DNA from 2 places in the Streptomyces yongxingensis genome. Region 2 is predicted to be linked to the other one. Evidence: riboswitches for the same ligand, from Rfam matches in the RefSeq annotation. Region 2 holds a riboswitch; the other holds the start of a gene.
The links. Region 2 has a riboswitch for glycine ahead of gcvP (aminomethyl-transferring glycine dehydrogenase). Riboswitches for the same ligand answer to the same signal wherever they lie in the genome.

Region 1 (14,590 bases), 5.6 Mb from region 2:
CCGGGCGCAGCTCCCAGCGGAGCTCGTCCTCACCCCAGGTGAAGGCGAAGACACGGGGCGGGTCGAGCTCGGTGACGACGCCGTCCATGTCCGGGCCCTCGCGCCCGGGGAAGACGAAGCCCATCCTGCCCCCGGCCTTCAGCTCGACCTGGACCTCGGAGGGGAACCAGTGGGCGAGCTGGGCGGGCTCGGTCAGCGCCCGCCAGACCTTCTCCGGGGGATGGGCGAGCCGGCGCTCGAGGCGCAGGGCCGAGCGGCCGCCGCCGGACTGGGCGAGGGTGTCTTTCATGGCGCTTCTCCGTCGGGTGCGTCGGGGGGTACGTCGGGTGCCTCGGGTCCGCCGGTCTCGTCGGGGAGCTCCGGCATCGTGTCCAGGTGTCGTTCGAGCGCGTCGAGACGGTCGGTCCACAGCCGACGGTACGGCGCCAGCCAGGCGTCCACCTCGGCGAGCGGCTCCGGGCAGAGCTCGTACCAGCGGCGCTGGGCGTCCCGGCGGACCCGCACCAGACCGGCCTCGCGCAGCACCCGCAGGTGCTTGGAGGTGCCCGGCTGGGTGAGCCCCAGGTGCTCGGTCAGCTCACCGACCAGGCGGGGCCGCTCCAGCAGGAGGTCCAGGATCTGCCGTCGACTCGGCTCCGCGAGCACATCGAACGGTATGGCCATGACGTCAACATAACGCCTCGGCTATATAACCGCAAGGGAATGTAGCCCGGTGCTCGCCCGCCACCGGGGCTCCGCCCCCGTCCGCCTCAGGGCTCCTCCGTCGCCGTACTCCGCCGGTTCCACGCCCTCGGCGCCCGCCAGCCGAACCGCATCGCCAGCAGCCGCACCACAAACGCCACGGCGGCCGCGAGCGCACTCGTGGCCGCCGTAAGGGCGTCGAAATGGAGCAGCAGCGCCGCTATCGAGGAGCCGACGATGGCCGGGACGGCGTACAGGTCCCGGTCCCAGCGCAGCAGCGAGGGCACCTCATGGGCGAGGAGGTCGCGGAGCACACCACCGCCGACCGCCGTGGCCATGCCGAGGGTGACGGACGAGGTGAGGCCGAGCCCGAAGTCGTGCGCCTTCATCGTGCCCTCGACGCAGAACAGCCCCAGCCCGGCCGCGTCGAAGACCCCCACCGCCGCCGTGATCCGCTCGACCTCGGGGTGGAGGAAGAAGACGAGGGCGGTGGCGACGAGCGGGGTGAAGAAGTAGCCGAGGTCGGTGAAGGCGATGGGCGGCACCGCGCCGATCACCAGATCGCGGAAGACACCGCCACCCAGCGCGGTGACCTCGGCGAGCACCGCCATGCCGAAGACATCGAAGTTCTTCCGCACGGCGAGCAGCGCGCCGGATATCGCGAAGACGAAGATCCCGGCGACTTCCAGGGCGTGCTGAACGGACGGGGTGAACAGTTCGGTGGGCACCCGCCATTGTTATCCGCGCATGCCCACGGCCCCGTCCGGACCCCCGTTCCGTCTCAGCTCTCGGTCTTCTTCGTCACCTTCTGTGCCGACTCGGCACCGGGCTTCTCCTCCGGCGCCTGGTCAGATGCGTTCTCCGGGTGGTGGCAGGCCACCTGGTGGCCGGTGGCCAGCGACACCAGCGGCGGCTCTTGGCTCTTGCACACCTCGGTCGCCTTCCAGCACCGGGTGTGGAAGCGGCAGCCGGACGGCGGGGCGATCGGCGAGGGCACATCGCCCTTGAGCAGGATCCGCTCGCGCTTGGCGCGCCGCCTGGGGTCCGGCACCGGCACCGCGGACAGCAGCGCCTTGGTGTACGGGTGCATGGGGCGCTCGTAGAGGTCCTTGCGGTCCGCCAGCTCGACGATCTTCCCCAGGTACATCACCGCGATCCGGTCCGAGACATGGCGGATGACCGACAGGTCGTGCGCGATGATCACATACGTCAGGCCCAGCTCGTCCTGGAGGTCGTCCAGCAGGTTGACCACCTGTGCCTGGATCGACACGTCCAGCGCCGAGACCGGCTCGTCGGCCACGACCAGCTTGGGCTTGAGGGCCAGCGCCCGGGCGATGCCGATGCGCTGCCGCTGGCCGCCGGAGAACTCGTGCGGATAGCGGTTGTAGTGCTCGGGGTTGAGCCCGACCAGCGCCAGCAGCCGCTGGACCTCCGCCTTGACCCCGCCCTCGGGGGTGACGCCCTGGAGCCGGAAGGGCGCGCTGACGATCGCGCCGACGGTGTGCCGGGGGTTCAGCGAGGAGTACGGGTCCTGGAAGATCATCTGGACGTCACGCCGCATCGGCCGCATCTGGGCCGTGTTGAGATGCGTGATGTCCTTGCCCTCGAACTCGATCGTGCCCGAGGTGGGTTCGAGCAGCCGGGTGATCAGCCGCCCCATGGTGGACTTGCCGCAGCCCGACTCGCCCACCACGCCCAGGGTCTCCCCCGGCCGGACGTCGAAGTCGAGCCCGTCGACCGCCTGGACCGCACCGGACTGCCGCTGGAGCAGCCCCTTCTTGATGGGGAAGTGTTTGACCAGACCCGACACCTTGAGCAGGGGCTCGGGCGACGTCGTCGCCTTCTCCGGGACCGTCATCTTCGGATCCTTCGTGTCGGTCACAGCTTCGGCGCAATCTCTTCGGTCCAGATCCGGGTGCGCTCCTCCTGCGTCATATGGCACGCGGAGAAGTGCCCGCCGCCCCCGGCCTCGGTGAGCTCCGGCCGCTCGGTGCGGGTGATGTTGTCCTTCGGCACATCGGCGTACGGGCAGCGGGGGTGGAAGGCGCAGCCGGACGGGATGTTGATGAGGCTGGGCGGAGAGCCCTTGACCGGGATGAGCCGCTCGGTCTGGTCGCGGTCGATACGGGGCATCGAGCCCAGCAGTCCCCAGGTGTACGGGTGCTGGGGCTCGTAGAAGACCTTCTCGGCCGGGCCGCGCTCGACACAGCGGCCGCCGTACATCACCAGCAGATCGTCGGCGAGCTCGGCGACCACGCCCAGGTCATGGGTGATGATGATGACCGCGGAGCCGAACTCCTTCTGCAGGTCCCGGATGAGGTCGAGGATCTGCGCCTGGACGGTGACGTCCAGGGCGGTGGTCGGCTCGTCGGCGATCAGCAGTTCGGGGTTGTTGACCAGCGCCATCGCGATCATGGCGCGCTGGCGCATCCCGCCGGAGAACTCGTGCGGATAGCTGTCCACCCGCTTGTCGGGCTGCGGGATGCCGACGCGGTCCAGCAGCTCGATCGCGCGCTTGCGGGCCACCTCCTTGGTGACCTCGTGGTGCACCCGGTACGCCTCGATGATCTGGCGGCCGATGGTGTAGTACGGGTGCAGCGCGGAGAGCGGATCCTGGAAGATCATCGACATCTCGCGCCCGCGCAGCTTGCGCACCTCGTCGGGGTCGGCGCCCAGCAGCTCCTGGCCGTTGAGCCAGATCTCACCCGAGATCCGCGCCTTGCGGCGGCCGTACTGGCCCGCGGTGTGCAGCCCCATGATGCCGAGCGAGGTGACGGACTTGCCGGAGCCGGACTCGCCGACGATGCCGAGCGTCTTGCCCTTCTCCAGCCGGAAGCTGAGCCCGTCCACCGACTTCACCAGACCGTCGTCGGTCGGGAAGTGGACGCGCAGATCGCGCACCTCGAGGAAGGCGGTGGGGGCGGGCGAGCCCGCCGCGGCCACCTCGCCCACGGCGGCGGTGCCGGTGGCCGGCAGATCGCCGTTCCCGGGCTGTCCTGAGGGCTTGGTCAGGTCGGTCATCCGAGCCTCACTCGCGGGTCGATGACGGCGTACAGGAGGTCCACGACGAGGTTGGCGACCACGATGAAGACCGCCGCGATCAGGGTGACGCCGAGGATGACCGGCAGGTCCTTCTCGGTGATCGCGTTCACCGCGAGCCGCCCGAGGCCGGGCAGGTTGTAGGTGGTCTCGGTGAGGACCGCGCCGCCCAGCAGCGCGCCCAGGTCGAGGCCGAGCAGGGTGAGGACCGGGGTCCAGGTCGAGCGCATCGCGTGCCGGCCGATGACCACCCGCTCCCGCAGCCCCTTGGCGCGGGCGGTGCGGATGTAGTCCTCGCCCATGATCTCCAGCATGGTGGCCCGGGTGAGCCGGGCGTACATCGCCGCGTAGAGGAAGGCGAGCGTGATCCACGGGAGGATCAGGCTCTCGAACCACATCGCCGGATCGTCACCGAGCCCCTTGTAGTCCACGTTGACCCACTTCAGCGAGTAGCTGAAGATCGCCAGCGAGAGCAGACCGGTGAAGTAGATCGGCAGCGAGACACCGGCGAGCGCGACCGTCATCGCCGAGCGGTCCCACAGGGTGCCCCGGCGCAGCGCGGAGACGACACCGGTGGTGATACCGCCGACCAGCCACAGCAGACAGGCGCCCGCGGCGAGCGAGAGGGTGACCGGCATGGCGTCGGTGAGCTGCGGCCACACCGCCTGCTCGGTGCGGAAGGAGTAGCCGAAGCAGGGCGCCGGGCAGTGGGTGACGTCCGTGCCGTTGGCGTAGTCCCGGCCGACGAAGAGGCCCTGGACGAAGTGCCAGAACTGCACCAGGACCGGATCACCGAGGCTGAGCTTCTGCCGGATGCCCTCGATGGCCGCGGGGTCGGCCTGCTTGCCGACGAACAGCAGCGCGGGGTCGGAACCGGCCCACTTCGGGATCACGAAGAAGATGGCGAAGGTCGTAAGGGTGACGACCAACAGCATCACGACGACGGCGAACAAGCGCCGGATGAGATAAGCAAGCACTGTGCGCGGCCCGGGGGTGGCCCGTGATACCCCGGTCGAGGGGGATCACGGGCCACCGCCCGCGGCCATCACCTGCCCTTCGGGCCTATCGGGTGCGGCGATGGTTAACGTGTGCGGCGGATCGGGTGACCGGCCGTCACTTGACGACGCCCAGCTGGGAGTAGTCGTAGCGGCCGTTGTAGGCCGCCGACGAGAAGGCGTTCGTCAGCCGCGAGCTGCGCCAGGTGATGTTCTTCTCGTAGATGAACGGCATCTGCACGGCCAGGTCGCTGACCTTGTGGTTCATCTTCTGGTAGATCGCCCCGGCCTTGTTGGGGTCGGTCTCCTTGAGCGCGTCGTCGAAGTACTTGTTGATCTCCGCGTTGTTGGTCTCGGAGACGTTGTAGTTACCGGTCTGCTCGATGAAGCGGCCGTCGATCAGCGGCTGGGAGAAACCCTGGCCGGTGGGGAAGTCCGGGCCCCAGCCGGTCATGGACAGGCCGTAGCCGCGCTTCTTCATCACCGCCGGCGAACCGGTGATGCTGGCGGAGGTGCTGCCCTGGATCGGCTCCACGTTGAGGCTGATGCCGACCTTCTTCAGCGACGCCTGGAGCGCCTCGGCGGCGTCGACCTCGGCGGGCTGGTCGTTGCGGGCCACGATGCTGGTGGAGAAGCCGCCCGGCTTGCCGCACTGCTTCAGCTCGTCCTTGGCCTTGGCCACGTCCGCCTTGCCACCGCGCTTCAGGATGCCGTACGGGTCGTAGTCGTCCGAGCCCTTCACGCTCTTGGGGAGCATGTTGGTGGCGATGTCACCACCGGCCTGCGGGCCACCGCGGGTGGTCTGGAGCGACTTGTAGTCGGTGCCGTAGATGACCGCCTTGCGGCAGTGGATGTTGTCGAACGGCTTGACCTTGGTGGTGAAGTCGACGTACCGGACGAAGCTGGTGGTGATGTTGTCGACGTTGCCCTTGTTGTGCTTGAGGGCGTCGTTACGGCCCGAGGGGGTCATACCGGTGGCGCTGAGGAAGACGTCGTAGTCGCCCTTGATCAGCAGCCGGTCGATCGCCTCGAGGTTGGAGTTGAAGGTGACCGTGACCTTGTCCGGCAGGGCCGGGCGGATCGGGTCGGACGCCTTCTTCCAGTTGGTGTTGCGGACCAGCGACAGGCTCTTGCCCGGGGTGTACGACTGGACCTTGTACGGACCGGAGGAGAACGGCCGGTTGGTGTACTTGGCGCCGGTGTCCTTGTCCGCCTTCACCGGGGAGCCGGTCGGCATCGCGAGCATCTGCTCGAAGTCACCGTTGGGCTTGGCGAGGTTGAAGACGATGGTCTTGTCGTCCGGCGTCTGGATCGCCTTCAGGCCCAGCTTGTCCTTGGACTTGTCCTTGTACGGGCCCTTGTACTCGCCCTTGGGGTCCAGGACCTGGCGCAGATAGCCGGGGCCGCCGGAGACGACGTCCTTGGCCCAGATGCGCTCGATGCCGTACTTGACGTCCTTGGACGTGATCGGGGAGCCGTCCTCCCAGGTGATCCCGTCGCGCAGGGTGTAGGTGTAGGTCTTGCCGCCGTTAGTGATCTTGCCGGTGGAGGTGGCGAGGTCCGGGGTCAGCTCGTTCGCGGCGTTGCCCGGCTTCGGCGTGTAGGAGATCAGTTGGCGCGCGTAGAAGCGGGAGAAGTCCCAGGCGAACCCGTAGTACTGACGCTGCGGGTCGAGGGAGTCGAACTCCTGCTTGTTGATGAACTTGAGGGTGCCGCCCTTCTTGGCGGACTTGGCTGCGACACCCTTCACCGCGGCGTTGAACCCGGCACCCGAGCCCTCGTCGTCGGAACCGCCCCCACCGCAAGCGGCGGTGGCCAGGAGAGCGCCGACGACAGCCGCCGCTCCGGCGATCCGCCTGCTTCTCGACGAACGTTTCATAGTTGCTGCAACCTCCGGGTTAGAGCGGTCCTGAGCATGGCGCCGCGGAATACCTTGGGGAGCCGTCTGCCGGATGTGGCAGGGGCTGCTGATTGCGTTCGAGTACGACCGGGCGGCCGTGTGCCGCACCGTCATCGGGTGCCCTTCGGATCCAGTGCGTCGCGGACGCCGTCACCGAAGAGGTTGAAGGCCAGCACCGTGACGAAGATCGCCACACCCGGGATGATCATGAACATCGGGTCGTCCTCATAGGTGCCGACCGCCTTGGAGAGCATCTGCCCCCAAGAGGCGGTGGGCGGCTTCACGCCCGCGCCGAGGAAGCTGAGCGCGGCCTCGGTGAGGATGTTGGTGGGGATCATCAGCGTCGTGTAGACGGTGATCGGCGCCACCAGGTTGGGCAGCAGCTCGCGGAAGAGGATGTAGCGCCGGCCGGCGCCCAGGCTCCGCGCGGCCTCGATGTACTCCTTCTCGCGCAGCGACAGCGTCTGGCCGCGCACGATGCGGCCGACGTACGGCCAGCCGAAGAAGCCGATGACCGAGACCAGGATCGCGATCCGCACCCCGCTGCCGGTCAGTCCCAGCAGGTCGTTGGGGAGCACCGAGACCAGGGAGATGATGAAGAGCAGCTGCGGGAAGGCCAGCAGCATGTCCATCACCCGGCTGATCAGCGAGTCCACCCAGCCGCCGAAGTACCCGGCGATGATGCCGAAGATGGTGCCGAGGACCACCGCGACCACCGCCGCGAGGAAGGCCACCAGCAGCGAGATCCGGGCGCCGTAGATGACCCGGCTGAAGACGTCGCGGCCGTTGGACGGCTCCACGCCGAACAGGAAGTCCGAGCTGATGCCGCCCATGGACCCCTTCGGGGTGCCGAACAGCGGGTCGATCTCCTCCTGGTGGAACTCATTGGGTGGATGCCCGAGCAGACTCACGATGAGCGGAGCGAAGATCGCCACCAGCACGAGGAAGACGACAACGATGCCACCCGTCAGTGCGAGCTTGTCCCGCTTCAGGCGTGACCAGGCGATCTGCCGCAGCGATCTGCCTTCGACGGACGTTTTGACCACATCCGCCGCTACATCGGCAGTCGCCACCGGATCGCTGTCCGTGCTCGTGCCGTGCAATGGTGCCGTCATCGTGGTGGAGACCCCTCTCGACCGGTGGTGACCGGCCCACGACTCGCCGCTGTAGCGGCTTCGTTCACAACCTGGGTGAAAGTCGCGTTCTGGTACGGAACCTTTCTGGAAGGGGTCGTACGCAGGAACCGCACCCCTTGGAGCGGGAGTCTTCAACGCGTTTGTGATCACCCGCCAGTACTCCCGGGCAATGGATGCCTAACCGTGATGTGAGGAGTACCGCTCCGCTATACGGACGGTCGCGACACGAGAACGCAGCAGTAACCTCGTGCCCGTAATGGGGTGTTCGGCCCGATAGGGGCGTAAGGCCGGTCGGGCAATCCCGTCAATCGGTGCGCGGGGTGCCGAGCGCGCGGAATCACCGGGCGTGTGGAGTTCACCGGGCGCGCGGAATCACCGGGCGCGCGGAATCACCCGGACCCGCGGAATCACCCGGACCCGCGGAATCAGTACGCGGTGGGACGCGGTGGGACGCGGTGGCTCAGTACGCGGGACGCGGCGGCGGGTAGCCGTAGCCGTACGACGGCGGCGCGGCGGGCGCGGCGCCGAAGGCGTCACGGTCGAAGAAGGGGCGGGCGTTGGCCCGCATCCACATGGCGACGGGGTCGTACTCGTCCGAGAGCGCGACCGTGGAGACCGGCAGCCCGTCCGGCACGGCGGTGATCGACTGCTCCATCATCACCCGCACCGACTGCACCGCCGCCGCGCCGGTGTCGTACAGATCCAGACCGATCGCCAGGTACGGGGCGCCCAGCGCGGGCTGCACCCAGGCGCGCCGCAGCGAGCGCACCGCGGCGGTGCGATGCGCGTTCTGTCCCAACAGGGCGTAGAACTGGGGGATGTCGATGGCGGGATCGCTCAGCCGCAGCGGCCCGGCGGGCAGCCGGTCCAGGCCGCCCGCGATCCGGCGCAGATCCGGCCAGGGGATGCCCACTCCGCCGCCGTGGGCGTGAGGGTTGAGCCAGAGGCCGTAGCGGTCGCGGTAGAGGGAGTCGGCGATGAGGCGTCCGTCGACCACCTCATGCGCGCGGTTCCAGCCACTGGCGGCCAGTTCCTGCGCGGAGGTCACACACGGGGCGTAACCGAGGCCGTCCACGTCCATGTTCCCGTACTGGGCGTCGGGTGAGCCGGGGGCCCCGTGCCACAGCAGCATCCAGACCTGGCCCTCGCCGATGGCGTGCAGCAGCGCCTCGTAGGCGTCGTACCGGCCGGGAGCGACCTGCTGCAACGCTCGCTCAACCTGGCCGGCCGCCGCCCCCCAATCCGCGCCCGCGCTCACCTGGGTCCGCCCCTTCTCATCGCCTTGCCCGCGCCTCACCGGGGAGCGTGCTCGCACCCCTCTTGGTCATCAAACCAGCTTACGGGCCCCGGTAGCGGACCCAGGGGTGAGTCAGAGGTCACGGTCGTAGAACGGCCGCACCCGGCCCAGCATCCAGTCGGCCACCGGATCGCCCTGCGCCACGTCCAGCAGCACCAACTGGACCTTCCACCGCACCGGCACCGAGCCGAGGGCGCGGCCCAGCGCCTCCACCGCGCGCGCCTGCCCCTCGGGGCCGGGCTCGTCGAGCTGCACCCCGACGAAGAGCGCCGGCTCGTCGCCCTCGACGCTGGCCAGGGCGCGCCGGGCGGTCCGCACCCCGGTGCCCTTGGCGAACTCGATCCCGGCGGCGGCCAGGAAGTCCACCGGCTCGTCCTGCCAGTCCGGTTCGAAGAGCCGCACCCGGCCACCGGTGGCCGGGCCGTCGAGCTCGGTACGCCCGGCGCGGCACAACTCCCGGACGGCGGGCGGAGGCAGCGGTACGACCACCGCGCCACCGGGGTTCACCGCGATGCCGAGCTGGGGCGGCAGCCCGCGGGCGAACTCCACGGCCGGGGCGACGGTGAAGGACATATGGGAGCCGACGAGCTGGAGGAACTGCTGCTCGGAGCTGAACACCGGGACATACGCGCCGCCGTCGATCTCCATCGTGGGCAGATCGAGGCTCGGGCTGCCCGGACCCCCGCCGTTGGGCAGGGGAATCCAGAGGTGGCTGCGCGAGAGCGTCTCGACGATGCGCGCTCCGGCCCCGGGGACGTCGACCGAGGCGGCCATCACCTCTTCGAGCTCATTGCCGGGAAACGCCGGATGCGCGGCATACCCGCCGTCCGGGAATCCTCCGTGCGCCGGGGCCACTCCGTACTGCTCCGGGAAGCTCATCCTCGTCCAACCGCCATCTCGTCCGACCTGCCCGAAGCACCCTAACCGCTGGGCGGCCCGGGGCCGGAGGGGGCGGCGGCGATCTCCACAGCACTTCCCCACCTCGCCCGGGCCCACCCTCGTCACGCTGTGTGATGCCGATGGCCGATTTCCGGCCACTCGAGGGAGAGGCGTGATCACTCGAAGGAGATGCAGCGCAGCGCGCTCGCGGTCGGCCGGTCCAGCAGCACCGCCGACGCGCACCCCCGCGGCGGCCGCCCCTCCTCCATCCCGGCGATCAGCCGCCGCATCGCGCGCAGGTGGCGGCCGAAGGCGTAGGCGGAGACCCCGCGGCCGCGGGCGGCCTGGCCCTCCAGCGCCTCCGTGGCGCCCACGTCCAGCAGCACCATGTGGAGGCCGCGGCCCCGGCGCCGCACGTCCCGGGCCAGCCAGCGGCGGACCCACGGCAGCGCGCCGCAGTCGTGCACCACGACGCTCACGCCCGAGCGCAGCGCCCGGCGCAGCCCGGCGTAGTGGGCGTACCGGACCAGCGGGCGGTAGAGCGCGTACGGCAGCCAGCCGGGCAGCCTGCGCTCCCACGCGTCCCGGGTGTTCTGCGAGTCCACCCTGATGACGACCGCGCCCGTCTCGTCCAGGAGCGGCACCGTCCGGTTGATCAGCGTGCTCTTGCCACTGCCCGGCAACCCGGAGGCGACCAGCACATCCCCTGCCGGAAAGCGCAGCTCACGCGGGTCCGCGCCGCCGCCCTCCGCCCCGGCGCGCAGATCGCGCACCGCGCTTCTCCGGCCGGGGCGAGCCGTCGACCCGGTGGGGGTGCGGCCACGCCGCGCCGGCAGGAGCCTCTGTGTCGTCGCGTACGTTCCCTGCCCATGCACCGTGATCGTCCTCCCAGGTCGGTCAACGCTGCTCGTACCCGCAGAGTGTCAAGAAAAGGTAATGTCGGGCAAGGCTGCCCCTGACCGGGCGGCCGGAGCCCGGTCGGATCGGGGCTTCCCTTCTCGGCCATACATGCGATGATGTCCGCGCAACTCCATACCGGCCGCTTGAATCCGCGCGGGAGAGTCCTTGGGTCTCGGCATCCGTGCCGGGTGTCCAGGGCGCCGAAGGAGCAAGTCCTCCCTTGAATCTCTCAGGCCCCGATACCGCGCGGACGAGGCAGATCTGAAAAGCGGGCCGCGCGGGCGCGGCTCCACCCAAGGTGCAAGTCGGGCCCCTTACGGGCGTCACGGCGAACCTCTCAGGTTCCGATGACAGATGGGGAGGACGCACGCGTCCTTGTCGTCCGTCCTCGCCGTCGCGCGACCCTGACCCCTGGAGCCTGAATCGTGACCGACGCCCCGCCCACCCCACGCCGTACCGCGCTGGACGCGCGGCACCGCGCGCTCGGCGCCACCATGACCGACTTCGCCGGCTGGGACATGCCGCTGCGCTACGGGAGCGAGCGCGACGAGCACACCGCGGTGCGCACCCGCGCCGGGCTCTTCGACCTCTCCCACATGGGTGAGATCTCTCTCATCGGTCCGCAGGCCGGGGACGCCCTGGACCACGCCCTGGTCGGCCGGCTGTCCGCGCTCGCCGTGGGCCGCGCCCGCTACACGATGATCTGCGACCACGAGGGCGGCATCCTGGACGACCTGATCGTCTACCGCCTCGGGGACGAGGAGTTCCTGGTCGTGGCCAACGCCGCCAACGCCCAGGTGGTGCTGGACGCGCTGACCGAGCGGGCCGGCGGTTTCGAGGCGACCGTAAGGGACGACCGCGACGCCTACGCGCTGCTCGCCGTCCAGGGGCCCGAGTCCCCGGGGATCCTGAAGCGCCTGACCGACGCCGACCTGGACGGGCTGAAGTACTACGCCGGGCTGCCGGGCACCGTCGCGGGCGCCCCCGCCATGATCGCCCGCACCGGCTACACGGGCGAGGACGGCTTCGAGCTGTTCCTGGCCCCGGACGACGCCGAGCGGGTGTGGGAGGCGCTGACCGAGGCCGGGGCCCCGATGGGCCTGGTGCCCTGCGGTCTCTCCTGCCGGGACACCCTGCGTCTCGAGGCGGGCATGCCGCTGTACGGGCATGAGCTGACCACCGACACCACCCCCTTCGACGCGGGCCTCGGCCGGGTGGTGAAGTTCGACAAGCCGGGCGACTTCGTCGGCCGCGAGGCCCTGGAGGCCGCGTCCCGCCAGGCGGACACCGTCACCCCGCGCACCCTCGTCGGCCTGATCGCTTCAGGCCGCCGGGTGCCGCGCGCCGGATACGCCGTGGTGGCCGCCGACGGCTCACCGATCGGCCGGGTCACCTCGGGCGCGCCCTCGCCGACGCTGGGCAAGCCGATCGCGATGGCGTACGTGGACCCGGAGTACGCGGGGCCCGGCACCGAGGGGGTCTTCGTGGACATCCGCGGTACCCGGGAGCCGTACGAGGTCGTGGCGCTCCCCTTCTACAAGCGCGAGCGCTGAGCTCCTCCGAGCGCGAGCGGGCCCCCGGCCCCTCGCTGAGCGGCGGCCGCGGCGGGCCCGGTGGTTCGCGTCCCGTCCCGGCCCAGCGCGTCCCCTCGGCGTCGTCTTCCCTCGGCGCCGCGTCCCACCAGCTAAGACCCGTTTCCCAAGCACTCCCCCGTATCCAGGAGAATCGGACCATGAGCAACCCCCAGCAGCTGCGGTACAGCAAGGAGCACGAGTGGCTGTCGGCCGCCGGCGAGGACGGCGTGTCGACGATCGGCATCACCGAATTCGCGGCCAACGCGCTCGGCGATGTCGTCTATGTCCAGCTCCCGGACGTCGGTTCCACGGTCTCCGCCGGTGACACCTGCGGTGAGCTGGAGTCCACCAAGTCGGTCAGCGACCTGTACGCGCCGGTCTCCGGCGAGGTCACCGAGATCAACGAGGACGTGGTGAACGATCCGGCGCTGGTGAATTCCGCCCCCTTCGAGGGCGGCTGGCTGTTCAAGGTGAGGGTGACGAGCGAGCCGGAGGACCTGCTCTCCGCCGACGAGTACACCGCCTTCGCCGAAAACTGACCCTCCTTATTCGATCGGGACCCTCGATGTCGCTTCTCAACAGCTCCCTGCACGAGCTCGACCCGGACGTCGCCGCTGCTGTCGACGCCGAACTCCACCGCCAGCAGTCCACCCTGGAGATGATCGCCTCGGAGAACTTCGCTCCGTCGGCGGTCATGGAGGCCCAGGGCTCGGTCCTGACCAACAAGTACGCCGAGGGCTACCCCGGCCGCCGTTACTACGGCGGCTGTGAGCACGTCGACGTGGTCGAGCAGATCGCCATCGACCGGGTGAAGGAGCTCTTCGGCGCCGAGGCGGCGAACGTCCAGCCGCACTCCGGCGCCCAGGCCAACGCGGCCGCGATGTTCGCCCTGCTCTCCCCCGGCGACACCATCCTGGGGCTGAACCTGGCGCACGGCGGCCATCTGACCCACGGCATGAAGATCAACTTCTCCGGCAAGCTCTACAACGTGGTGCCCTACCACGTGGACGCCGAGACCGGTCTGGTCGACATGGACGAGGTCGAGCGGCTGGCCAAGGAGCACCGCCCCAAGCTGGTGATCGCGGGCTGGTCGGCGTACCCGCGCCAGCTCGACTTCGCCGCCTTCCGCCGGATCGCGGACGAGGTCGGCGCGTACCTGATGGTCGACATGGCCCACTTCGCGGGTCTGGTGGCGGCCGGGCTGCACCCCTCGCCCGTACCGCACGCCCATGTGGTGACCACCACCACCCACAAGACCCTGGGCGGTCCGCGCGGTGGCGTGATCCTCTCCACCGCCGACCTGGCCAAGAAGATCAACTCGGCGGTCTTCCCGGGCCAGCAGGGCGGTCCGCTGGAGCATGTGGTCGCGGCGAAGGCGGTGTCCTTCAAGGTGGCGGCGAGCTCGGCGTTCAAGGAGCGCCAGGAGCGCACGCTGGAGGGCGCCAGGATCCTCGCCGAGCGCCTGACCCAGGACGATGTGCGGGAGGTGGGCGTCGCCGTCCTCTCCGGCGGCACCGACGTCCATCTGGTCCTGGTCGATCTGCGCGACTCCGAGCTGGACGGGCGGCAGGCCGAGGACCGGCTCCACGAGGTCGGCATCACGGTCAACCGCAACGCGATCCCGAACGACCCGCGGCCCCCGATGGTCACCTCGGGCCTGCGGATCGGCACCCCGGCGCTGGCCACGCGCGGCTTCACCGCGGAGGACTTCCGCGAGGTCGCCGACGTGATCGCGGAGACGCTGAAGCCGTCGTACGACGCGGAGGCGCTGAAGGCCCGGGTCACCGCCCTGGCCGACAAGCACCCGCTGTACGCGCACCTGTCCAAGTAGCCGGACCCGGGGGCGCGCCCGCCCTGGCGCGCCCCCGCCGCACCACCCCGCACCCCGCACCACCCACGCACCACCCCATGCACGGCCCGCACGCTTCCCCGGCGGGCACACGCTCCCCCCGGCGTGCAGACGAAGGAGTCCCCCGGTGGCCATTTCCGTATTCGACCTCTTCTCGATCGGCATCGGCCCGTCCAGTTCGCACACCGTCGGCCCGATGCGAGCCGCGCGGATGTTCGTCCGCCGGCTGAAGAACGAGGGTCTGCTGGCCCACACCGCGTCCGTCCGCGCCGAGCTCTTCGGCTCCCTGGGCGCCACCGGTCATGGCCATGGCACTCCGAAGGCCGTACTGCTGGGTCTT
Region 2 (14,590 bases):
AAGTGGATGATCCTATGCTGTCGAGAAAAGCCTCTAGCGAGTTTCATGGCGGCCCGTACCCTAAACCGACTCAGGTGGTCAGGTAGAGAATACCGAGGCGTTCGGGTGAACTATGGTTAAGGAACTCGGCAAAATGCCCCCGTAACTTCGGGAGAAGGGGGGCCATTGCTGGTGATGGGATTTTCTCCTTGAGCTGGTGGTGGCCGCAGAGACCAGCGAGAAGCGACTGTTTACTAAAAACACAGGTCCGTGCGAAGCCGTAAGGCGATGTATACGGACTGACGCCTGCCCGGTGCTGGAACGTTAAGGGGACCGGTTAGTGGGGTTTCGATCCCGCGAAGCTGAGAACTTAAGCGCCAGTAAACGGCGGTGGTAACTATAACCATCCTAAGGTAGCGAAATTCCTTGTCGGGTAAGTTCCGACCTGCACGAATGGCGTAACGACTTCTCGACTGTCTCAACCATAGGCCCGGTGAAATTGCATTACGAGTAAAGATGCTCGTTTCGCGCAGCAGGACGGAAAGACCCCGGGACCTTTACTATAGCTTGATATTGGTGTTCGGTTCGGCTTGTGTAGGATAGGTGGGAGACTGTGAAGCATTGACGCCAGTTAGTGTGGAGTCGTTGTTGAAATACCACTCTGGTCGTGCTGGATGTCTAACCTGGGTCCGTGATCCGGATCAGGGACAGTGTCTGGTGGGTAGTTTAACTGGGGCGGTTGCCTCCTAAAGGGTAACGGAGGCGCCCAAAGGTTCCCTCAGCCTGGTTGGCAATCAGGTGTTGAGTGTAAGTGCACAAGGGAGCTTGACTGTGAGACCGACGGGTCGAGCAGGGACGAAAGTCGGGACTAGTGATCCGGCGGTGGCTTGTGGAAGCGCCGTCGCTCAACGGATAAAAGGTACCCCGGGGATAACAGGCTGATCTTCCCCAAGAGTCCATATCGACGGGATGGTTTGGCACCTCGATGTCGGCTCGTCGCATCCTGGGGCTGGAGTCGGTCCCAAGGGTTGGGCTGTTCGCCCATTAAAGCGGTACGCGAGCTGGGTTTAGAACGTCGTGAGACAGTTCGGTCCCTATCCGCTGTGCGCGTAGGAGTCTTGAGAAGGGCTGTCCCTAGTACGAGAGGACCGGGACGGACGAACCTCTGGTGTGCCAGTTGTTCTGCCAAGGGCATGGCTGGTTGGCTACGTTCGGGAGGGATAACCGCTGAAAGCATCTAAGCGGGAAGCCTGCTTCGAGATGAGGGCTCCCACCCACGTGATGGGTTAAGGCTCCCAGTAGACGACTGGGTTGATAGGCCAGATATGGAAGCCGGGTGACCGGTGGAGTTGACTGGTACTAATAGGCCGAGGGCTTGTCCTCAGGTGCTCGCGTCCACTGTGTTGGTTCTGAAGCAATGAACCGTCTGACCCCCATGTGTATGGGTTGTGTCCGGTGTTTGTTTCATAGTGTTTCGGTGGTCATAGCGTTAGGGAAACGCCCGGTTACATTCCGAACCCGGAAGCTAAGCCTTTCAGCGCCGATGGTACTGCAGGGGGGACCCTGTGGGAGAGTAGGACGCCGCCGAACAATTCTTCTAAAGACCCCGATGGGAAATTCATTCCCCTCGGGGTCTTTTTCGTGCCCATGTCCACTACGCCCCGGTGCGGGGCCTGTGCGGGCCTACCGGTAGAGTCATGGGGCATCATCGGCCTGTTTCTCACGGGAGGCTCCCGGGTGGAGGTACAGGAGACACGCGTTCAGACGGACCGTGTGCTCACCATCCCGAACATCCTCAGCGCTGCGCGCCTCGTCGGCGTGCCGCTTTTCCTGTGGCTGATCCTCCGGCCCGAGTTCGGCGGGCCCAACAGCGATGGCTGGGCGCTGCTGGTACTGGCGCTCAGCGGTGTCAGCGACTATCTCGACGGGAAGCTGGCCCGTCGCTGGAACCAGATCAGCAGTCTCGGCCGGCTTCTCGACCCGGCGGCCGACCGCCTCTACATACTGTCGACTCTTGTCGGTCTCACCTGGCGCGAGATCCTGCCCCTCTGGCTCACCGCGGTCCTTCTCGCGCGCGAGTTGGTCCTGCTGGTGATGGTGGGCATCCTCCGGCGCCATGGCTATCCGCCGCCCCAGGTGAACTTCCTCGGCAAGGCGGCCACCTTCAACCTGATGTATGCCTTCCCGTTGCTCCTTCTGAGTGAGGGAAGTGGCTGGCTTCACACGACCGCCGCTATTTTCGGATGGGCGTTCGCCGGATGGGGTACAACACTCTATTGGTGGGCAGGAGTCCTCTACGTGGTTCAGGTCCGCCGACTCGTCAGGGCGGACACCGCGGCCGACTGAGCTCGCCGTAGCGGCGTCCATAGAGGCCGGGGCCCGTAGCGCTTTTAGGTGTGAGGGCCATCGGGCGTGCGCGGTCGGCATGACCGTCGTCTCTTCAAGGAGGACGCTTCCGATATGAAGGCCGTCGTGATGGCAGGGGGCGAGGGGACTCGTCTGCGCCCGATGACCTCGACCATGCCCAAACCGCTGCTGCCCGTGGCCAACCGGCCGATCATGGAGCATGTGCTGCGGCTGCTCAAGCGGCATGGTCTCAGCGAGACCGTGGTGACAGTCCAGTTCCTCGCCTCCCTCGTCAAGAACTACTTCGGTGACGGCGAGGAGCTCGACATGGAGCTCACGTACGCGAATGAGGAGAAGCCACTCGGCACCGCCGGAAGCGTCAAGAACGCGGAGGAGGCGCTCAAGGACGACACCTTCCTTGTGATCTCGGGTGATGCCCTGACGGATTTCGACCTCACGGATCTGATCAATTTCCATAAGGAAAAGGGCGCCCTTGTCACCGTCTGCTTGACGCGCGTTCCCAATCCGCTCGAGTTCGGTATCACCATCGTCGACGAGGGTGGAAAGGTCGAGCGCTTTCTGGAGAAGCCCACCTGGGGCCAGGTCTTCTCCGATACGGTCAACACCGGCATCTATGTCATGGAGCCGGAAGTCTTCGACTATGTCGATCCCGATGTTCCGGTCGACTGGTCCGGAGATGTCTTTCCCCAGCTGATGAAGGAAGGCAAGCCCATCTTCGGCTATGTCGCCGAGGGCTACTGGGAGGACGTCGGCACCCATGAGAGCTATGTGAAGGCCCAGGCGGACGTTCTCGAGGGCAAGGTCGATGTCGAGCTCGACGGATTCGAGATCTCGCCCGGCGTATGGGTCGCCGAAGGGGCGGATGTGCATCCGGAGGCCGTGCTCCGCGGTCCGCTCTACATCGGCGACTACGCCAAGGTGGAGGCCGGTGCCGAGATCCGTGAGCACACCGTCGTCGGCTCCAATGTCGTGGTGAAGAGCGGCGCCTTCCTCCACAAGGCGGTGGTGCACGACAACGTGTATGTCGGCCAGCAGAGCAATCTGCGCGGCTGTGTCATCGGCAAGAACACCGACATCATGCGCGCCGCCCGGATCGAGGACGGCGCCGTCATCGGCGATGAGTGCCTGATCGGCGAGGAATCGATCGTCCAGGGCAATGTCCGGGTCTATCCGTTCAAGACCATCGAGGCGGGCGCGTTCGTCAACACCTCGGTGATCTGGGAGTCCCGGGGGCAGGCCCATCTGTTCGGCGCCCGCGGCGTCTCCGGCATCCTCAATGTGGAGATCACCCCGGAGCTCGCGGTGCGGCTCGCCGGGGCGTACGCCACGACGCTCAAGAAGGGCTCCACCGTCACCACGGCGCGTGACCACTCCAGGGGCGCGCGGGCGCTCAAGCGGGCGATGATCTCCGCCCTGCAGACCAGCGCCATCGACGTGCGGGACCTGGAGAACGTGCCGCTGCCGGTGGCCCGGCAGCAGACCGCGCGCGGCAGCGCCGGCGGCTTCATGATCCGGACCTCGCCCGGGGTGCCCGACTCGGTCGACATCATGTTCTTCGACGAGCGGGGCGCCGATCTCTCCGCGGGCGGTCAGCGGAAGCTGGACCGGGTGTACGCCCGCCAGGAGTACCGCAGGGCGTTCCCGGGCGAGATCGGTGACCTCAGCTTCCCGTCGAGCGTCTTCGACTCGTACACGGGCTCGCTGCTGCGCGCCGTGGACATCAGCGGCATCGCCGAGTCCGGCCTGAAGGTCGTCGTGGACGCCGCCAACGGCAGCGCCGGGCTGGTGCTCCCCAGCCTGCTGGGCCGGCTCGGGGTGGACGCGCTGACCATCAACCCGGGCTTGGACGAGTCGCGTCCGACGGAGACCGCCGACGCCCGCCGGTCGGGGCTGGCCCGGCTCGGCGAGATCGTCGCCTCGGCGCGTGCCGCGTTCGGAGTGCGGTTCGACCCGGTCGGTGAGCGCTTCTCGCTCGTCGACGAGCGCGGCCGCATCGTGGAGGACGACCGGGCGCTGCTGGTGATGCTCGACCTGGTGGCCGCGGAGCGGCGGAGCGGACGGGTGGCGCTTCCGGTGACCACGACCCGTATCGCCGAGCAGGTGGCGGCGTACCACGGCACACAGGTGGAGTGGACGACCACCGCGGCGGACGATCTGACCCGGGTCGCCCGGTCGGAGTCGACCATCTTCGGAGGCGACGGGCGCGGTGGGTTCATCATCCCCGAGTTCAGCAGCGTCTTCGACGGCACGGCCGCCTTCGTCCGGCTGATCGGCCTGGTGGCGCGCACTCAGCTGACGCTGAGTCAGATCGATGCGCGGATTCCGCGGGCGCATGTCCAGCGGCGCGATCTGGCCACCCCCTGGGCGGTCAAGGGCCTGGTCATGCGGCATGTGGTGGAGGCCGCGGGGGACCGTTCCGTGGACACCACCGACGGGGTGCGGGTCGTGGAGACCGACGGGCGGTGGGTCATGGTGCTGCCCGACCCGGCCGAGGCGGTCACCCATCTGTGGGCGGAGGGCCCGGACGACGCGTCCGCGCAGGCCCTGCTGGACGAGTGGTCCAGCGTCGTGGACAGCGCGGGGCGCTGATCCCGGGGCCGCCCGAGCACGTCTGAGCGCGTGGGGCCGCCGTCCCGAGGTCCCGGATCCGGCACGCCGGAGGGGCCATTCGGTGGCGGCGGCCGCCACGTGCGACGATGTGCGGCATGTCGCAGCAGCCCCCCGTTCGGAGCACAGCATCGCCGCGCCCGCGCCCGCGCCTCGACGCGTCCATGTCGCTGCTGACCAATGTGATGGACCACAGCCTCGACGACGGCTACGCCGAGGCCGCCGCGCGGCGCGGGGAGACCGGTCGCTCGGGCCTGCCGCGCACGGTGCGGGCCAAATTGGGGCTGGCCTTCGGTCTCGTCCTGGTCGCGGTCGTCATCACCATCGGCGCCGCCGAGGCGCGGATATCGGCGCCGACGCTGGCCAAGGAGCGGGGAGAGCTGATCGACCGCATCGAGACGGGGAACTCGAACGCGGACAAGCTCGCCAGGAGCGTGGACAAGCTCCGCGGCGAGGTCGGGGAGAAGCAGCGGCAGGCACTGGAGAAGCACGGCGGGGCCAAGGCCGATCTGGTGGCGCTGCTCTCGGGGGCCAACGAGGTGACGGGCCCCGGGGTGAAGCTGGTGGTCGACGACGCCAAGGACGCGGCGAGCAGCGGCGGGGGACCACGGGAGAGCGCCGACTTCTCCGACACCGGCCGGGTGCGCGACCACGACATGCAGCGCGTCGTCAACGGCCTGTGGGAGTCGGGCGCGGAGGCTGTCTCGATCAATGGGCAGCGGCTGACGGCGCTCTCGGCGATCAGGGCCGCGGGAGACGCCATACTGGTCGACAACAAGCCGCTGGCGCCGCCGTATACGGTGCTCGCGGTGGGGGACGGGCAGCGGCTGAGCACCGCTTTCCAGAACAGTGCGGACGGACAGTACCTGCATGTGCTGCAGCAGAACTATGACATCCGTACGAGCATTTCCGCCCAGGACTCGCTCCGGCTTCCGGCCGCGCCGAGCCTGATCGTACGCACCGCGGAACCGATAGCCGGTGGCTCCGGCAAGGGTGACGCCGACACAGGGAAGGGCACATCGTGATCGCCGTATTGGGGCTCATCGTGGGAGTCGTGGTGGGACTTGTGGTCCGACCCGTGGTGCCGACGGTGGTCGAGCCCTATCTGCCGATCGCCGTCGTGGCGGCACTCGACGCGGTCTTCGGGGGCTTCCGGGCGATGCTGGACGGGATCTTCGACGACAAGGTCTTCGTCGTATCGTTCCTGTCCAATGTGGTGGTGGCCGCACTGATCGTCTTCCTCGGTGACAAGCTGGGCGTCGGTGCCCAACTGTCGACGGGAGTCGTGGTCGTGCTCGGTATCCGGATCTTCTCCAACGCGGCCGCGATCCGCCGCCATGTGTTCCGGGCGTGAGGCCGATGACGACCGACGACACCCCGGAGAAGCCCGAGAGGGCACAGTCGGCCGAAAACCGACGGCAGGCCGACACGCCACGAAAGCCGGCCGACACGCCGCGTCGGTCCGTCGGCGCGCCGCGACAGCAGTCGGCCGATACGCCGCGACAGTCCGCCGACACACCGCGCCAGTCGGCCGACACGCCGGAGCCGGCCGAGAGGGACGCGAAGGCCGAGCAGCCGGCGAAGGACGGACGAGCGGCGCGGGCCGAAACACCCGAGAAGGCCGCTGAGCAGCCCCGGCGGTCGCCCGAACCGCCCCGTCGGCCGGAGACGCCCGAGCAGCCCGCGCGCCCCGGGGAGCCCCGCGAGCGGGCCGAGCCCAAGCGTGCCGAGCCCAAGCGGCCGTCGGCGGCCGGGCCGCCGCGCCCGGCCACCCCGTCGCCGGCCCGGAGGCCCGAGCGCCGTGACGCGCCCGCGGAGCGGCCGGGCAGGCCCCCCACGCCCCCGCCGGGCGGCTTCAAGGACCTCGCTCTGAGGAAGCCCCTGCCCAAGGCCGTGCTGCCCGAGGCCCTGCCGCCGCAGGCCCAGGGCCGGTCCGTCACGGCGGACACGCCCGGGACACGTGCCGAGGGCCCCAGGTCCACCGGCGGATCCCGGAGCGGCCCCGGAGAGCGTGTGGGGCCCGCCCCCGGGCCCGCCTCCGGCCCTGGGAGCCCCGGGGCCGATCAGGGGCCGGAGGACGCCCTGACCGGCCGCCAGCGGCTGGTGAAGGGCGTATGGCCGCCGCGGCTCACCCGTGCGCAGCTGATCGTCGCCCTGCTGCTCTTCGGCCTCGGCCTGGGCCTCGCCATCCAGGTGCGTTCGACCAACGAGAACAGCGTGCTGCGCGGCGCCCGGCAGGAGGACCTGGTCCGGATCCTCGACGAGCTGGACTCCCGCACCCAGCGGCTCCAGGACGAGAAGCGCCGGCTGGAGAACCAGCGCACCGAGCTGGAGAACAGCTCGGACCAGGCCGAGGAGGCCCGGAAGCAGACGCTCCAGAAGGAGCAGCAGCTGGGCGTGCTCGCCGGTACGGTGGCAGCACAGGGTCCTGGTATCACGATCACCATCGACGACTCCCGGGGCTCCGTGGAGTCGGACATGCTGCTCGACACGGTCCAGGAGCTGCGCGCGGCGGGCGCCGAGGCGATCCAGATCGGCAAGGTGCGCGTGGTCGCCGGCACCTACTTCTCGGACAGCGGTGGTGCGATCCGGATCGATGGACGGAAAGTCACGCGACCGTATGTTGTGAAGGTGATCGGCAAGCCGGAGGATCTGGAGCCGGCCCTGAACATCCCGGGCGGGGTGGTGCAGAGCCTGGAGAAGGAGCAGGCCACTGTGTCCGTGCGGCGGGATAAGAAGATCGTTGTGGATGCCTTGCGATCGGCGAAGCGGCCTGACTACGCTCGGTCGTCATCACGGTGAGGCGGTTCGAAATGAGGGTCTCTCGGGGAGACCATGTGGACGCGGGGGGTCAACGCACCGGAAGATCCGCGCGTGATGGAAACTGTCTGGTGGTCACGGACGTTGTGAGGATGTCCGGACCGTCTGGTGTGTGCATCGAGGGTTTGTCCTGCCCCACGGGCGGGTCTGTTTCAGTCAAGGGGAATCGCCCGTGAAGTTGTTCGGGAAGTTGTTCGGTAAGAGTGCCCGCCAGGATGGCGGCAGCAGCACCGCTCGCCACCGCGCCTCGCGTGCCGCGGAGGAGAGCGGAGGGGGAACCGAGGAGCGCCCGCTCTTCCGTGACCAGGTCGGCGGGCAGGGCGCGTCTGTTGACCCCTCCGCGGCCGGGCCCATAGGTTTCGAGGACCCATCGGCCTCTCGCAGTGGTGGAGGGTTCGGCTTGCCGGTCTGTCAGCGGTGTGGCCACCGGAACGCGGAGGCCAGCCGGTTCTGCTCCAATTGCGGCGCCCCGCTGCGCGGCGGCGCGCCCTCCGAGCGTGCCTCGGAGACCACCTCCACCATTTCGATCTCGGGTCTCGAGGCGTACGACTCCGAGGTGACCGGGCAGACGCCGCTGCCGTCGCTCAGCCCGGAGGCGCAGGCCGCCGTCGAGGCGCTGCCCCTGGGGTCGGCGCTGCTGGTGGTCCGCCGCGGGCCGAATTCCGGCAGCCGCTTCCTGCTGGACAGTGATGTCACCACGGCGGGCCGTCACCCGCAGAGCGACATCTTCCTGGACGATGTGACGGTCTCCCGCCGCCATGTGGAGTTCCGGCGCGGCCAGGACGGCAGCTTCACCGTCGCGGACGTCGGCAGCCTCAACGGGACGTATCTCAACCGGGAGCAGATCGACGCGGCAGTGGTCCTGACCAGTGGGGACGAGGTGCAGATCGGTAAGTACCGGCTGGTCTTCTACCCGAGCCAGCGGGGCGTCGGCATCTGACCCGTCAGGGGAGGTCCATGCTTCAGACACCGTCGGGCGGTGCCGATACCGGCACCGCCCCCACGGGCAGCCGGTCGATGAGCATCGGCACCGTGCTGAACCTGTTGCGGGACGAGTTCCCCGAGGTCACCATCTCCAAGATCCGCTTCTTGGAGTCGGAGGGGCTGGTGGAGCCGCGGCGGACGCCGTCCGGCTACCGCAAATTCAGCCAGCAGGATGTGGAGCGGCTCGGCCATATCCTCCGGATGCAGCGTGACCACTACCTGCCGCTCAAGGTCATCCGGGAGCATCTGGACGCCCTGGAGCGGGGCGAACCGTTGCAGCTTCCTGCCGTTTCGCAGGGAGCGCGGCAGTCCGGGCTGCTCGACGGCGGCGCCGAAGCGGCGCCGGACGGCCCCACGGCCGCCCGGGTCGGCCGTGCCGAGCTGCTGGCAACGGTCGAGGTCAGCGAGGCGGAGCTGGCCGAATGGGAGTCGTACGGGCTGCTCGCGCCGACCGCGGCCGGCGGGTACGACATCGAGGCGGTGACCGTCGCCCGGCTCATCGCCGAGCTCGGTCGTTTCGGCCTGGAACCACGTCACCTGCGCATCATGAAAGCTTCCGCCGAGCGCGAGGCCGGAATGGTCGAGCAGGTGGTCGCTCCGCTGCGGTTGCATAGAAACCCGCAGACCAGAGCGCATGCGGAGGCCAGTGTGCGGGAGCTCGCCACGCTCTCCGTACAGCTGCACGCGGCGCTGGTGCGGTCGGCTCTGAGGGTCCAGGAGCGGTGACCGACCGGGCCCCGACTATCCAAACCGGCCGGGCACGTCCTAGGGTTGCTGTGTGAACGAGCTCGACGTCGTGGGTGTCCGGGTGGAAATGCCCTCCAACCAACCGATCGTGCTCCTGCGTGAAGTGGGAGGCGACCGCTACCTCCCCATCTGGATCGGACCAGGTGAGGCGACCGCGATCGCCTTCGCTCAGCAGGGCATGGCTCCGGCGCGCCCGCTGACCCATGACCTTTTCAAAGATGTACTCGAAGCGGTCGGCCAGCAGCTCACGGAGGTCCGGATCACGGATCTGCGCGAGGGGGTCTTCTACGCGGAGCTGGTCTTCGCCAGCGGCGTGGAGGTCAGCGCTCGGCCGTCCGACGCCATAGCGCTCGCGCTGCGCACCGGAACGCCGATCTACGGCAGTGACGGCGTGCTGGACGACGCCGGTATCGCGATCCCGGACGAGCAGGAGGACGAGGTGGAGAAGTTCCGCGAGTTCCTCGACCAGATCTCGCCCGAGGACTTCGGAACCAGCAGCCAGTGAACCGTATGCCGGTCCTCGCTCGCGCATTCGAGTAGCCTTTCCCGGACGAGGGACACGGGAAACCACCCTTAGGGTGATTATCACTCGGCGTGCCGAGTGTGGCGATCGTTGACGCACCCCGGGTGACTGCCTACCTTCAAGGTGGCAGGTCGAGGACGGAGGTCGGCGTGAGAAGCACCGGCGACGGCACGGCGGCCGGAGGTCCGTACGCGCTCCAGGGGAGCGCATCGGCCGATCCGGCATTGAAGGCTCGGGTCGCGGCACAGGCCGCACCGCCGCGTGAGCCCGCCGCGGGGGGGACGGAGCGGATCGGATACCGCGGACCCACGGCGTGTGCGGCCGCGGGCATCACCTATCGCCAGCTGGACTACTGGGCTCGCACCGGGCTGGTGGAGCCGAGCGTCCGGCCGGCGTACGGCTCGGGCAGCCAGCGGCTCTACAGCTTCCGGGACGTGGTCGTCCTCAAGATCGTGAAGCGGCTGCTGGACACCGGTGTGTCGCTCCAGAACATCCGGGCGGCGGTGGCACACCTGCGTGCCCGGGAGCTCGAGGACCTGGCCCAGATGACGCTCATGAGCGACGGCGCGACCGTCTACGAGTGCACCTCGCCCGATGAGGTCGTGGACCTCCTTCAGGGCGGCCAGGGCGTCTTCGGCATCGCCGTGGGCGTCGTCTGGCGGGATGTGGAGAGCGCGCTGTCCCAGCTGCACGGCGAGCGGGTGGACACCGGCGAGACGCTGATCCGGCCCAATCCGACCGACGAGCTCGCGGCACGCCGCAATCGGGCGGGTTAGCACCAGCCCTTCTGTCGGGCGCCCCGGTGGTGAACCGAACGGCGCCCCGGGCCCGCCCCCGGCCGTCGTGCCGCCCCATTGTCAGTGGTGTGCGGCAGCATCGGAGGTGTGAGGGGTGCGCCGACGATTCTCCATCTGGACATGGACGCCTTCTACGCCTCGGCGGAGCAGGCGGCCAAGCCCAGCCTGCGCGGAAAGCCGGTGATCGTAGGGGGCCTGGGGCCGCGTGGCGTGGTGGCCACGGCCTCCTACGAGGCCCGGGTCTTCGGGGTGCACTCGGCCATGGCGATGGCCCAGGCCCGCCGCCTGTGTGCGAACGCGGCGTTCCTCATCCCCCGCTTCGCCCTCTACCGCAAGGTGAGCGACGCGGTCATGGCCCTGCTGCACACGCTGTCGCCCCTGGTGGAGCCGCTGAGCCTGGACGAGGCGTTCGTCGATCTGGAGGCGGGCGGCACCGAGCCCACCGTGGACGCGGCGCGCGCCGTGGCGGAGCGGCTGCGGGCCGATATCCGGGCGGTCACCGGGCTGACCGGATCGGTGGGGCTCGCCGGATCCAAGATGCTCGCCAAGATTGGTTCGGAGCAGGCCAAGCCGGATGGCCTGGTGGTCATCGAGCCCGGGACGGAGCGCGATCTGCTCGGCCCCATGCCGGTGCGGACGCTCCCGGGGGTCGGCCCGGCCACGGCGGAGGCGCTGCGCCGGGCCGGGATCCACACCGTGGCCGAGACGCGGGAGGCGGGCGAGGCCGAGCTGGTGCGGCTGCTGGGCCGGGCCCACGGCGCGTCGCTGTTCCTGATGGCCGAGGGCCGGGACGAGCGGCCCGTCGTCGCCGAGCGGGACGCCAAGTCGATCTCGGTGGAGGACACCTTCGACGTCGACCTCACCGACCGCACCCGGGTGCAGTTGGAGATCGCGCGGCTCGCCGACCGCTGTGTGCGGCGGCTGCGCGAGGCGGGCCGCTCGGGGCGGACGGTCGTGATCAAGGTGCGGCGGTACGACTTCTCCACGCTCACCCGTTCGGAGACCCTGCGCGGGCCGACCGACGATCCGGCGGTGGTGCGGGAGGCCGCGGCGCGGCTGATCGACGGGGTGGACACCACGGCGGGTGTGCGACTGCTGGGGGTCGGCGTCAGCGGTCTGGCGGACTACACGCAGGAGGATCTCTTCGCTCAGGCCGCACAGGCCGCACAGGCCGCGCAAGCGGCCCAGACCGCTCCGGTCGCTCAAGCCGCTCACGAGGCCCTGGCGGGCGCCGGGCGTCCGCCGGGCCCCGAGAGACCGGAGCCCGTCGGAGAGGGCGCGGGAGGGCCGTCTGGGGACGCTGAGAAGCCGCGGCGCTGGCTCCCGGGCTCGGATGTCCGGCACGCCGAGTACGGGGCGGGCTGGGTGCAGGGGAGCGGGGTGGGCCGGGTGACCGTGCGCTTCGAGGAACCATGGTCGCCACCGGGCCGAGTACGGACGTTCCCCGTGGACGACCCGGCGCTACAGCCTGCCGACCCCCTACCGCTGCTGCGCCCGGACGCGGAGTCGGACTCGGAAGAGCCCGATGGTCCGGATCCGGCCCCGGAGGCAGTCGCCGACTCGGCCCCGGGAGAGGCCCCGGATGAGGCTCCGGACCCCGAGGCGGACCGGGAGGCGGTCGTGGGCCTGGCTCCGGAGGAGACCGCGGACCCGGCCCCGGAGGGGATCTCGGCCCCACACCCGGGTGAGGACATAGGCCCGGCCCCAGAGGAGGCCGAGGGCCGGGACGGGCAGGCCCCGGAGCCCGGTGGCCGGTCCGAGCACGGGCCCGGCCGGGGGCGGGGTCAGCCCGTGACGTCCAAGCCGTAGTGGTGGTAGAGCTGAAGCTCCTGCTCGGGGGAGAGATGGCGGCCTACCCCGAAGTCCGGGGCGTCCTTGATCAGGGATCGGTCGTACGGCACCCGCAGGGTGTCGCCGACGACCTCGCTCGGTTCGAGCGGTACGAAGACGTCCCGGCTGAACAGCCCGGTGCGTACCGCCGCCCATTCGGGCTCGCCGGTCGCGTCGTCGAGATAGACCTCGTCCACGGTGCCGATCTTGGCGCCCTCGCGGTCGAATGCCTTGCGGCCGATCAGGGTCCGCGGGTCGATATCGGTCTGCACGCTCTCTCCCACAGGTGGCAAACAGATGACAAGCACGTGGCAAGTGCCCATTGCTACCTACAAAAAGCCACATCGCCGCGCTCGGCCACTCGAACGCCCGCGACCGTCCCCCGTGGCAGAACCGCTGGTACGCTGACTGTGGCTGCAGACCCCGTGCGGGAGAGTCCTCCGCCGACGCTGTCGGAGGCGCCGAAGGAGCAAACCCTCCCCGGAATCTCTCAGGCACACGTACCGTGCGGGTGAGGTCACTCTGGAAAGCAGGGTGGGCCACGGGCGAGCAGAGCTCCGGAACCCCTCCTCACCGACGGTGAAAGCCGGTCAGGCGGTATGCGGGCCGGTGAAGCTCTCAGGTTGAGATGACAGAGGGGGAGGCCGTCCGGGCACCCGAGTCGCGGTGCCCCTCGTAGGTCGTCACAGACCAGGAGGCCCCCGCAGATGACCGCCAATCGCATCGCACTCTCCGACTTGGAATCTGGTACTCCGTTCGAGCAGCGCCACATCGGTCCGGACGGCGAGGCACAGGCCAAGATGCTCGCCCAGGTCGGCTTCGGCTCGCTGGACGAGCTGACCGAGGCCGCCGTACCGGACGTCATCAAGAGCACCGAGGCGCTGGACGCCCTGCCCCCGGCCCGCAGCGAGCCGGAGGTCCTCGCCGAGCTGCGCGCGCTCGCCGACCGCAACCAGGTGCTGCCGTCGATGATCGGCCTCGGCTACTACGGCACCCACACCCCGCCGGTGATCCTGCGCAATGTGCTGGAGAACCCCGCCTGGTACACCGCGTACACGCCCTACCAGCCGGAGATCTCCCAGGGCCGGCTCGAGGCGCTGCTGAACTTCCAGACCGTCGTCGCCGATCTGACCGGGCTGCCCACGGCCGGTTCCTCGCTGCTGGACGAGGCCACCGCGGCCGCCGAGGCGATGGCGCTGTCGCGGCGCGTCGGCAAGGTCAAGGAGGGCGTCTTCCTGATCGACGCCGAGTGTCTGCCGCAGACCATCGCGGTCATACGGACCCGCGCCGAACCGACCGGTGTCGAGGTCGTCGTCGCCGACCTGGCCGAGGGCATCCCGGCCGAGATCGCCGAGCGCGGGGTCTTCGGTGTGCTGCTGCAGTACCCGGGCGCCTCCGGTGTGGTGCGCGATCCGCGCCCGGTCATCGAGCGCGCCCATGAGCTGGGCGCCGTCGTCACCGTCGCCGCCGATCTGCTCGCGCTCACCCTGCTCACCTCGCCCGGTGAGCTGGGCGCGGACATCGCGGTGGGCAGCAGCCAGCGGTTCGGCGTCCCGATGGGCTTCGGCGGGCCGCACGCCGGTTTCATGGCGGTGCGCGACGCCTACGCCCGCAACCTCCCCGGCCGTCTGGTCGGGGTCTCGGTGGACGCCGACGGCGACAAGGCGTACCGGCTGGCGCTGCAGACCCGTGAGCAGCACATCCGCCGGGAGAAGGCCACCAGCAACATCTGCACGGCTCAGGTGCTGCTGGCCGTGATGGCCGGGATGTACGCCGTCTACCACGGCCCGGACGGGCTCGCGGCGATCGCCCGCCGCACCCACCGCTATGCCTCCGTGCTCGCCGAGGGGCTGCGGGCCGGTGGCGTCGAGGTGGTGCACGGCGCGTTCTTCGACACCCTCACCGCGCGGGTGCCGGGCCGGGCCGCCGAGGTCGT

Region 1: it holds a riboswitch for glycine, as region 2 does, so the genes downstream of both, gcvT (glycine cleavage system aminomethyltransferase GcvT) here and gcvP (aminomethyl-transferring glycine dehydrogenase) in region 2, are expected to answer to the same signal.

What each region holds. Positions count from the first base shown of each region.
Region 1 is NZ_CM145717.1:3,895,560-3,910,149, forward strand. Features, by position in the region: gene ACZ6TD_RS16225 (SRPBCC family protein) at 1-289, opposite strand, end outside; gene ACZ6TD_RS16230 (ArsR/SmtB family transcription factor) at 286-663, opposite strand; gene ACZ6TD_RS16235 (trimeric intracellular cation channel family protein) at 750-1,409, opposite strand; gene ACZ6TD_RS16240 (ABC transporter ATP-binding protein) at 1,463-2,539, opposite strand; gene ACZ6TD_RS16245 (ABC transporter ATP-binding protein) at 2,560-3,702, opposite strand; gene ACZ6TD_RS16250 (ABC transporter permease) at 3,699-4,673, opposite strand; gene ACZ6TD_RS16255 (ABC transporter substrate-binding protein) at 4,834-6,594, opposite strand; gene ACZ6TD_RS16260 (ABC transporter permease) at 6,726-7,730, opposite strand; gene ACZ6TD_RS16265 (enhanced serine sensitivity protein SseB C-terminal domain-containing protein) at 8,212-9,009, opposite strand; gene ACZ6TD_RS16270 (enhanced serine sensitivity protein SseB) at 9,121-9,927, opposite strand; gene ACZ6TD_RS16275 (AAA family ATPase) at 10,104-10,802, opposite strand; glycine riboswitch at 10,972-11,082, shown strand; gene gcvT (glycine cleavage system aminomethyltransferase GcvT) at 11,253-12,380, shown strand; gene gcvH (glycine cleavage system protein GcvH) at 12,560-12,940, shown strand; gene glyA (serine hydroxymethyltransferase) at 12,967-14,232, shown strand; gene ACZ6TD_RS16295 (L-serine ammonia-lyase) at 14,378-14,590, shown strand, end outside.
Region 2 is NZ_CM145717.1:9,504,024-9,518,613, forward strand. Features, by position in the region: rRNA gene ACZ6TD_RS40595 (23S ribosomal RNA) at 1-1,362, shown strand, start outside; rRNA gene rrf (5S ribosomal RNA) at 1,453-1,569, shown strand; gene ACZ6TD_RS40605 (CDP-alcohol phosphatidyltransferase family protein) at 1,717-2,325, shown strand; gene ACZ6TD_RS40610 (mannose-1-phosphate guanyltransferase) at 2,440-4,935, shown strand; gene ACZ6TD_RS40615 (DUF881 domain-containing protein) at 5,052-5,978, shown strand; gene ACZ6TD_RS40620 (small basic family protein) at 5,975-6,307, shown strand; gene ACZ6TD_RS40625 (DUF881 domain-containing protein) at 6,967-7,755, shown strand; gene ACZ6TD_RS40630 (FHA domain-containing protein) at 7,886-8,713, shown strand; gene ftsR (transcriptional regulator FtsR) at 8,731-9,483, shown strand; gene ACZ6TD_RS40640 (bifunctional nuclease family protein) at 9,536-10,009, shown strand; gene ACZ6TD_RS40645 (MerR family transcriptional regulator) at 10,177-10,803, shown strand; gene ACZ6TD_RS40650 (DNA polymerase IV) at 10,912-12,633, shown strand; gene ACZ6TD_RS40655 (PRC-barrel domain-containing protein) at 12,609-12,926, opposite strand; glycine riboswitch at 13,073-13,170, shown strand; glycine riboswitch at 13,172-13,296, shown strand; gene gcvP (aminomethyl-transferring glycine dehydrogenase) at 13,362-14,590, shown strand, end outside.